DNA from 4 places in the Serratia sp. 121840015-1 genome. Region 1 is predicted to be linked to each of the others. Evidence: riboswitches for the same ligand, from Rfam matches in the RefSeq annotation. Region 1 holds a riboswitch; each other region holds the start of a gene.
What was found. A riboswitch is a leader RNA that binds a small molecule or an ion and turns the genes downstream of it on or off. The one in region 1 is predicted to bind thiamine pyrophosphate.

Region 1 (2,194 bases):
TCCAGCTCTTCGGTCATGTTGCGGCGGATCATCTGCATCGGCACGTGGCCCGGGCCTTCGATCATCACCTGCACGTCGTATTCCCAGGCGATTTTGGTCAGCTCGCCCAGCGTATGCAGCTCGGCGAACTGGGCTTCGTCGTTGGCGTCCTGAATCGAGCCGGGGCGCAGGCCGTCGCCGAGCGACAGCGAAACGTCGTAGGCGGCGCAGATCTCGCAGATTTCACGGAAATGCTGATAGAGGAAGTTTTCCTGATGGTGCGACAGACACCATTTGGCCATGATTGAGCCACCGCGCGACACGATGCCGGTCAGGCGTTTGGCGGTCATCGGTACGTAGCGCAGCAGCACGCCGGCGTGGATGGTGAAGTAGTCGACCCCTTGCTCCGCCTGTTCCAGCAGCGTATCGCGGAACATCGCCCAGGTGAGGTTTTCCGCCACGCCGTTGACCTTCTCCAGCGCCTGGTAGATCGGCACGGTGCCGATGGGCACCGGGCTGTTGCGCAGGATCCACTCGCGGGTTTCGTGAATATAGCGGCCGGTAGAGAGATCCATCACGGTGTCCGCGCCCCAGCGGGTGGACCACACCAGCTTCTCCACTTCTTCTTCGATCGACGACGTGACCGCCGAGTTGCCGATATTGGCGTTCACCTTCACCAGGAAATTGCGGCCGATGATCATCGGCTCCGCCTCCGGATGGTTGATGTTGGCGGGAATGATGGCGCGGCCGGCGGCCACTTCCCGACGCACGAACTCCGGCGTGATGTTGTCCGGCAGGTTGGCGCCCCAGCCCTGGCCCGGATGCTGGTGGCGCAGCACCTCGCCGCGAATGCGCTCGCGCCCCATGTTTTCACGGATGGCGATGAACTCCATCTCTGGGGTGACGATACCGGCGCGGGCATAGTGCAGCTGGGTCACGCATTTGCCCGGCAGCGCCCTGCGCGGCAGCGGCAGATGTTCGAAGCGCAGGTGATCCAGCCCTTCGTCCGCCAGCCGCTGTTGGGTAAAGCCGGAACTGGCGCCGCTTAGGGTGGCGGTATCGCCGCGCGCGTCGATCCAGCCGGCGCGCAGCTTGGCCAGGCCGGCGTGCACGTCGAGCTCGGCCTGCGGATCGCCGTAGGGGCCGGCGGTGTCATACACCGGGATCGCTTCGTTGGGTTCATACTGCGGATGGTCTTTGCTGCCGCCGAGCAGGGTCGGGCTGAGCTGAATTTCGCGCATCGGCACCTGGATATCGCTGCGCGAGCCCTGGAGATAGATGCGGCGTGAGTTCGGGAAAGCCATGCCTTGCAGGGTGTCGATAAACTGCTGGGCGGCTTCGCGTTGCGCTTTACGGGCGCGCGGTGGATTAACGTTAGACATAGCAAGTTCCTACCAGTGTGTTGGGTTGGGAAAGTTGCTTGTCTGGAGCTCGGAGGGAGTAATGATGGTGGCCGATAAGGCAGGGCGCCCGCAAGGGGAAGGCCGTGCCTGTGGCGATAGATTACTCTTGTTCCCTTCGCGGGTATTAACCCGATCAGGTTCCGCGGATCCCGAATTAACGGTCTCAGCCTGGCTGATTCGATGAACAAATCAGGCGCTAGGCACTCCGACAAGATGCCCCCCAGTATAGGAGGGATAAGAAAAAAAACTATAAAATTTTAACGTGCGGGATCCAGCGCCTGGTCCGGCAGCGGTTGCTGCGCGGCCTCCGCTTCCAGCTGGATCAGCTTATCTTCCAGCGCAAAGCGCGCCGCCAGCGTTTCGCCGATATCCGACAGGGCCTGGTGGAATTCCAGACAAACCTCCTGATCGATATCCACTTCGGTATAGCGATCGTGGAACGCCATGATCTGTTCGGTATTGGCCCACAGCTTGGGGTAGATGTTCACCGCCAGCGACATTTTCGGACTGGCTGCGCCTTCCACTTGTTTGATAATTCTGTCATAGATATGAAAATGCCCTGCGGAGAGGTAATCCACCAGGTTGTGGCAAAAGTTCTCCAGCGCTTTTTCATTCAGCGGCGTATGCTTTTCTTTATTCGGTTTGAGGCCTACCAGCGTGCAGTAGGCGACCAGCAACTGTTTGCGGGCCTGAAGCCATTGATCAACTAATTCATTACTACCGCCAACGCGCTGAGTCAGCCTTTCCAAACGGTTGAGCATGTTTGACTCCGTGTAAGTAATAAAAGTAACCGGTAAGTTATTAAAATGTAA
Region 2 (2,194 bases), on a different contig from region 1:
TTAAATGATAATGAAATCCATTATCATTAATGAGTTCTGTGACGGGAAAGGCGGCGTTAGCGGGCCGGCGAATGCATCAGGTAATAATCTTCTTCGCCGTCGTTGCCGGTAGAGATGATGCGCCAGCCGTGTTTGCGGTAGAACGCCAGCGCCTTTTCATTCTTCACCAGGCATTTCAGCGAGCCGGTGGCGGTGAAGGTAGCTTCCGCCGCCTGCAGCAGCGCACTGCCGACGCCGCGCGGCGGCTGATGGGGATCGACATACAGGTTATGAATGAAGTTGTCTTCGCGGTAGACGGAGACGAATCCCAGCAGCGTGCCGCCGTCTTCCGCCACCCAAATCGCTTCGCCCAGCGTCGCGCCGTCGAAATCTTCCAACTGATAGTTTGAGGTATCGCGCCAGCCGAACGCCGCCTTGCGCGACGCCAGGTACAGCGTGCGCAGGAAGGGGCGATCGGTCTCTTGGTAGGGTCTTATCTGCATGGCATCTCCCGGTGGTTTGTGCTCACTATAGCGCATTGCGCGGCGTATGCCTGCCGAGCCAATTTATTCGCTTGTTTGTCCGCGCCGCCGCTGGCATGATCCCCTGCAGGGATTAACGCAACGTTGATCACAACCTATTGATTTTCATGACTCGGGGTGCCCTTCTACGTGAAGGCTGAGAAATACCCGTATTACCTGATCTGGATAATGCCAGCGTAGGGAAGTCACGGCCGCCCAGCCGGCGCCGCCTTCTTGAACGCCGGTTGGGAGGAATATGATCGCTCGACCTGATGCACTACCCGGCGCGCGCGCCGCGGCCTGTCTGACCCAATTCCAACAGCGGCCTCCGCTGATCCACTGCCTGACCAACGAAGTGGTGCAATCGCTGACCGCCAACGTGCTATTGGCGCTCGGCGCCTCCCCGGCGATGGTGGTGGAGCCGCAAGAGGCGGCGCAGTTCAGCGCGCTGGCCGATGGCCTGCTGATCAACGTCGGTACCCTCAATGCGCTGCGCGCCGAATCGATGCGGGCGGCGGTGGCCGCCGCCAATCGGGCCGGCAAGCCCTGGACGCTGGATCCGGTGGCGGTCGGCGCGCTCTCCTACCGCACCGCCTTTGCTAAACAGCTGCTGGACGAGAAACCGGCGGCGATACGCGGCAACGCCTCGGAAATCATGGCGCTCAGCGGGTTGCTGGCCAGCGGCCGCGGGGTTGACAGCGGCGACGATTCGCTGGCGGCCTTGCCAGCCGCGCGTGAGCTGGCGCAGCGCAGCGGCGCGGTGGTGGCGGTCACCGGCGCGGTGGATTACGTCACCGACGGCCAACGCGATTGGGCGATCGAAGGCGGTTCCCCGCTGATGACGCGGGTGGTGGGCACCGGCTGCGCGCTGTCGGCGGTCGTGGCGGCGTTTTGCGCCCTGCCGGGCGATCGCCTGGACAACGTGGCGACCGCCTGCCGGGTGATGTCCCACTGCGGCGGTCTCGCGGCCAGACAGGCCGGCGGGCCGGGCAGCTTTACGCCGGCGTTCCTCGACGCCCTGTATCAACTGCGCGGGGAGGATCTGTGATGAAACGCATTAACGCGCTGACCATCGCCGGCACCGATCCCAGCGGCGGCGCCGGCATTCAGGCCGATTTGAAGGCCTTCTCGGCGCTCGGCGCCTACGGCACCTCGGTGATCACCGCGCTGGTGGCGCAGAATACCCGCGGCGTGCAGTCGGTGTATTACATCGATCCGGCGTTCGTCGCCGCGCAGCTGGACTCGGTGTTCAGCGACGTGCGTATCGACAGCGTCAAGATCGGCATGCTGGCCAACGCCGACATTGTGCAGGCGGTGGCCGAACGGCTGCGCCATTACCGGCCGGAGTTCGTGGTGCTGGACACCGTGATGCTGGCGAAAAGCGGCGATCCGTTGCTGGCGCCGGAGGCGGTGGCGTCTATTCGGCGCGAGCTGTTACCGCTGGTGTCGATCATTACGCCGAACCTGCCGGAAGCGGCGGCGCTGCTGGCGTGCGCGCCGGCGGAAGATGAAGCGCAGATGCGCGAGCAGGGGCGGGCGCTGCTGGCGATGGGCTGCCGGGCGGTGCTGATGAAGGGCGGCCACCTGAGCGAAAGTGAGAGCCCGGACTGGCTGTTTACCGCAGAAGGCGAGCTGCGCTTTACCGCGCCGCGCGTCGCCACCCGCCACACCCACGGCACCGGTTGCACGCTCTC
Region 3 (2,194 bases), on a different contig from region 1:
GCCAGTCGCTGTCCGGCGCGTGACGCCACAGCGAGCCCATCGCCAGCGCGGCGACCAGCAGGATCACGCCGGCGGCCAGCAGCCCCGGCCAGAGCCAGCGGGGGATCAGCGGCTGACGGCGGTTTGCCATGCCCGGATCCAACCGCCGCGTTGTTTGGCCACCTCTTCGGCGCTGTATTGCAACGCGGTATGCGGCACGTTCATCTGCTCAAAGCCGACGGGCAGTGGGGTGTTGATCACCGGGTACATCCAGTTGCCGGTCGGGATGGTGTTCTGGAAGGCCGGCGTCACCATGAACTGCATGAAGCGCTCCGCCAGCTCTGGCTGTTTGGCGGCCTTCAGCTTGCCCGCCACTTCCACCTGCAGGTAGTGGCCTTCGCTGAACGTGGCGGCGGCGTAGAGATCTTTTTTCTCTTCGATCAGGTGATAGGCGGGAGAGGTGGTGTAGCTGAGCACCAGATCGCCTTCGCCTTTCAGGAACAGGCCGTAGGCTTCGCTCCAGCCTTTGGTGACGGTGACGGTCTTCTTCGCCAGCTGCTGCCAGGCGGCCGGCGCCTTGTCGCCATACACTTTTTGCATCCACAGCAGCAGGCCGAGGCCCGGCGTGCTGGTGCGCGGATCTTCGTAGATCACTTTCCAGTTGCGATCGCTGCTGACCAGCTCCTGCAGGCTTTTTGGCGGGTTCTTCAGTTTTTCTTTGTTGTAGACGAAAGCGAAGTACCCGTAGTCATATGGCACGAAGGTCGCGTCCTGCCAGCCGCCCGGCACCGTCAGTTTGGCGGTGTCGACGCCGCTCGGCGCGAACAGGCCGGTTTGCTGCGCCGCCTGTAACAGGTTGTTGTCCAACCCCAGCACCACGTCGGCGGCGCTGTTCTTGCCTTCCATGCGCAGGCGGTTCAGCAGCGAGACGCCGTCTTCCAGCGCGACGAACTTCAGTTCACAGTCGCACTCGGCTTCAAAGGCTTTTTTCACCGCCGGGCCTGGGCCCCAGTCGGCGGCGAAGGAATCGTAGGTGTAAACCGTCAGCGTCGGCTTGGCGAAAACCGGCGCGGCACACAGCAGCAATAAGCAGGGCAGATATGTTTTGACCACGTTGCACTCCTGAAAAATAAGGGGGCAAGGGCATCTGAGGGGGCGAGGCGGCGTCGCCGGTTCGCTGGGCTCAAATCCCTCCGCCGGTATTGACCGGATCAGGTTCGACGGGTGTGCTCTCAGCGGAAAATCGGGCTTATCACGCGGCCCGACTTACCGCACCCCGTTGAGACGGCGCTATTGTAAAGATTAACCGACCCGGGCGAAAGGCGCTTATGCCTCCGGCGGGGCAAACCAGGCGGACTTGAAGTCGAACCAGCCGAGGGTGTTCATCCGCACGCCGCGCATGCTGCGCTGGCCGTGCAGCTGCAGCCAGTGGTGGAACAGCGGGTGCAGCTGGTGGTTGCTGACCAGACGCTGGCAGAACTCGGCCAGCGGCAAGCGGTTGGCGCGCCACAGCGCTGCGTCCTGCGCCAGATCTTCGTTCATGCAATGCTGCATCAGCGGCAGTTCGTACAGCGTGGCGAACAGCGAAAACTCCAGCGGCAGATAGAAGTTGGCGCTGCCGAGCCACAGATCGCTGCGCGCGTCGCCCTGGTGCCAGGTGGCGTAATCCACGCTTTGCACGATCAGGCGGATGCCGTGCTGTGCCAGCAGCGGTTCGATCGCCTGGCGAATGGCGTGAAACTCCGAATGTTCATTGAAGTGGGTCATCGTCAGTTCGGTCAGGCCCGCGGGCTTGGGCTGCTGCGCCAGCGTGCGGTTGTGGTGCCAGCGCGGCAGCAGGCCGTACGCCGGCGACCAATAGCGCTGGTAGAGCGGCCCGGCGTGGCTCAGCAGCGAAATGGGGTTGATCAATTCGCACAGCCAACTGCGAATGGCGGGGTCGGCGGCCAGCGGAGAACGCTGATCGAACAGCAGGAAATAGCACCCCTCTTCCAGCCGGCTTTCCAGCTCGCTGTTGCCGGTTTCATCGCCCTGCAGCTGCACGCCGGAGTGCACCAGCTCTTCGGAAAACTCCGGCAGCACCCAGATGTTCACCTCGTCGATCAGCGCCCGGTAGCCAAAATAGTCGTCGAAGGCGTGGATCTTCATCTGGCTGGGAAGGTTGCGCACCACGCGGTAGGGGCCGGTGCCGACCGGATGGCGGGCGAAATCCGGC
Region 4 (2,194 bases), on a different contig from region 1:
CGCGGAAAAGGGTTCGTCCATCAGCACGATCGGCTGGCGTTCGTAGAGCGTGCGGGCGATGGCGGCGCGCTGGCGCATGCCGCCGGACAGCGCGGCGGGCAGGCTGCGGCCATGCGCGGCCAGGCCCACGCGCTCCAGCAGGTGCGCCGCCCACGCCCGATCCGTCACTTCGCCGCGCAGCCGCGAGCCGAGGGCGACGTTCTCCTCGACGGTCAGCCACGGGTAGAGCAGGTCTTTTTGCCCCATGTAGGCGATGCGCCCGGCGATCGGCAAACCGTCGCTGCCGGTCACCGTGCCCGAGGTCGCCCGTTCCAGGCCGGCGATGATCTTCAGCAGGCTGGTTTTGCCGGCGCCGCTGGCGCCGAGCAGGGCGACGAAGCTGCCGCCGACGATGTCGAAGCTCAGCCGGTCGAAGACGATTTGCTGACCGAAACGCAGGCTGAGATCCCGCACCTGGATGCCGGGCGGGAGAAGCGGGGAGGTCATGAGGCGTTCAGCCCCATCTGCCAAAATGCCGATTCCAGCTGGGTGGCGGTGGTGAAAATCTGCGCCAGCTCGGTGAAGCGGCCTGGTGCGCCGCGCTGGTGGCCGACGGTTTCCAGCAGCTCGATGGCAGCGCGCACGCCGGCCAGATAGCCCTCGTCGCCGTAGTTGCGGATCCAGGAAGCGTAAGGATTGCCCTCCATTTTGGTGGCGGGGTCGTGCAACAGCCGCAGGCCGATTTCGGCATAGCCGGCCACGCAGGGCAGCAGGCCGGCCAGCAGATCGAGGGCGTCGCCGGCATGGCCGATATCCAGCACGTAACGGGTGTAGTTCATGGTCTCCGCCGCTTCCGGCTGGGCGGCGATTTGCGCTTCGCTCAGCCCCCATTCGGCGCAATAGGCCACGTGCAGCGGCAGTTCGGCGACGATGCCGTTGAGCGACGCCGTGGCGGCGCGCATTTCCGGCAGGGTGCGTAGCTTGCTGACCAGCAGTGCGTAGGCGCGGGCGAAGTGCAGCAGGAACAGGTAGTCCTGGGTCAGGTAGCGGCGAAAAGCGCGTTCGGGCAAGGTGCCGGCGGCCAGCTGCTGCAGAAACGGGTGATCGACGTAATCTTGCCAGTGGCTGCCGGCTTGTTGGCGCAGCCGGCCGTAAAGACCGCTTTCGAACAGGGTGGTGATGGACATGGGACCTCCTTGAGTCAGTGGAGATCCGGGCACGCTGGGGTATGAACAGGCAACGGGTGAGAGCGTTGTTGCCTAACCGTCCCTTCGCTGGCATGACCCAGATCAGGTTCAAAGGGTTCGGCTTGCGCCATCTCAGCCCGTAACAGGACACCCCTCGGAGCTGCCTGTTATACGACATTTGTTTTTTGATTACAATCGCCGGGCGGCGCGGTGGCAATCGGTTCGTTTAGTGCGATCGGGGGCGATTTTGCTGGCGCAGAGCGCGCGATTTTTGTCACTGTAGGCCGATGATTTTGCCTTTGAGGACGATTCCCGATGAAAAAGATTGGTTTTCTCTCGTTTGGCCACTGGTCGCCTTCCGCCCAGTCCGGCACCCGTTCCGCAGCGGATGCGCTGCTGCAGTCCATCGATCTGGCGGTTGCCGCCGAAGATCTGGGGGCGGACGGCGCCTATTTTCGCGTACACCACTTTGCACGCCAGCTGGGGTCGCCGTTCCCGCTGCTGGCCGCCATCGGCGCCAAAACCCAACGCATCGAGATCGGCACCGGCGTGATCGACATGCGTTATGAAAATCCGCTGTACATGGTGGAAGACGCCGGCGCGGCGGATCTGATCGCCGGCGGGCGGCTGCAGCTCGGCATCAGCCGCGGCTCGCCGGAGCAGGTGATCGACGGCTGGCGCTATTTCGGCTATGCCCCGGCCGACGGCGAGAGCGACGCGGACATGGCCCGCCGCCATACCGAAGTGTTCCTGGAAGCGCTGCGCGGCGAAGGGTTCGCCGAGCCCAATCCACAGCCGATGTTCCCGAATCCGCCTGGGCTGCTGCGGCCGGAGCCGTTTTCCGCCGGGCTGCGCGATCGCATCTGGTGGGGCGCCGGTTCGAACGCCACCGCCGTCTGGGCGGCGAAGCTCGGCATGCACCTGCAAAGCTCGACGCTCAAGAACGACGAGACCGGCGAACCCTTCCACATCCAGCAGGCCAAGCAGATCCGCGCCTACCGCGCCGCCTGGCAAGAGGCCGGCCACGC

Region 2: it holds a riboswitch for thiamine pyrophosphate, as region 1 does, so the genes downstream of both, thiM (hydroxyethylthiazole kinase) here and thiC (phosphomethylpyrimidine synthase ThiC) in region 1, are expected to answer to the same signal.
Region 3: it holds a riboswitch for thiamine pyrophosphate, as region 1 does, so the genes downstream of both, thiB (thiamine ABC transporter substrate binding subunit) here and thiC (phosphomethylpyrimidine synthase ThiC) in region 1, are expected to answer to the same signal.
Region 4: it holds a riboswitch for thiamine pyrophosphate, as region 1 does, so the genes downstream of both, ACUXAC_RS03350 (TenA family protein) here and thiC (phosphomethylpyrimidine synthase ThiC) in region 1, are expected to answer to the same signal.

Annotation. Positions count from the first base shown of each region.
Region 1 covers NZ_JBSEYF010000013.1:7,805-9,998, reverse strand. The annotation lists gene thiC (phosphomethylpyrimidine synthase ThiC) at 1-1,361, opposite strand, end outside; TPP riboswitch at 1,476-1,600, opposite strand; gene ACUXAC_RS26205 (Rsd/AlgQ family anti-sigma factor) at 1,640-2,143, opposite strand.
Region 2 covers NZ_JBSEYF010000001.1:109,057-111,250, forward strand. The annotation lists gene ACUXAC_RS00525 (GNAT family N-acetyltransferase) at 57-482, opposite strand; TPP riboswitch at 625-721, shown strand; gene thiM (hydroxyethylthiazole kinase) at 757-1,548, shown strand; gene thiD (bifunctional hydroxymethylpyrimidine kinase/phosphomethylpyrimidine kinase) at 1,548-2,194, shown strand, end outside.
Region 3 covers NZ_JBSEYF010000002.1:451,010-453,203, forward strand. The annotation lists gene thiP (thiamine/thiamine pyrophosphate ABC transporter permease ThiP) at 1-130, opposite strand, end outside; gene thiB (thiamine ABC transporter substrate binding subunit) at 106-1,092, opposite strand; TPP riboswitch at 1,150-1,268, opposite strand; gene sgrR (HTH-type transcriptional regulator SgrR) at 1,306-2,194, opposite strand, start outside.
Region 4 covers NZ_JBSEYF010000001.1:687,210-689,403, forward strand. The annotation lists gene ACUXAC_RS03345 (ABC transporter ATP-binding protein) at 1-486, opposite strand, end outside; gene ACUXAC_RS03350 (TenA family protein) at 483-1,166, opposite strand; TPP riboswitch at 1,229-1,331, opposite strand; gene ACUXAC_RS03355 (LLM class flavin-dependent oxidoreductase) at 1,482-2,194, shown strand, end outside.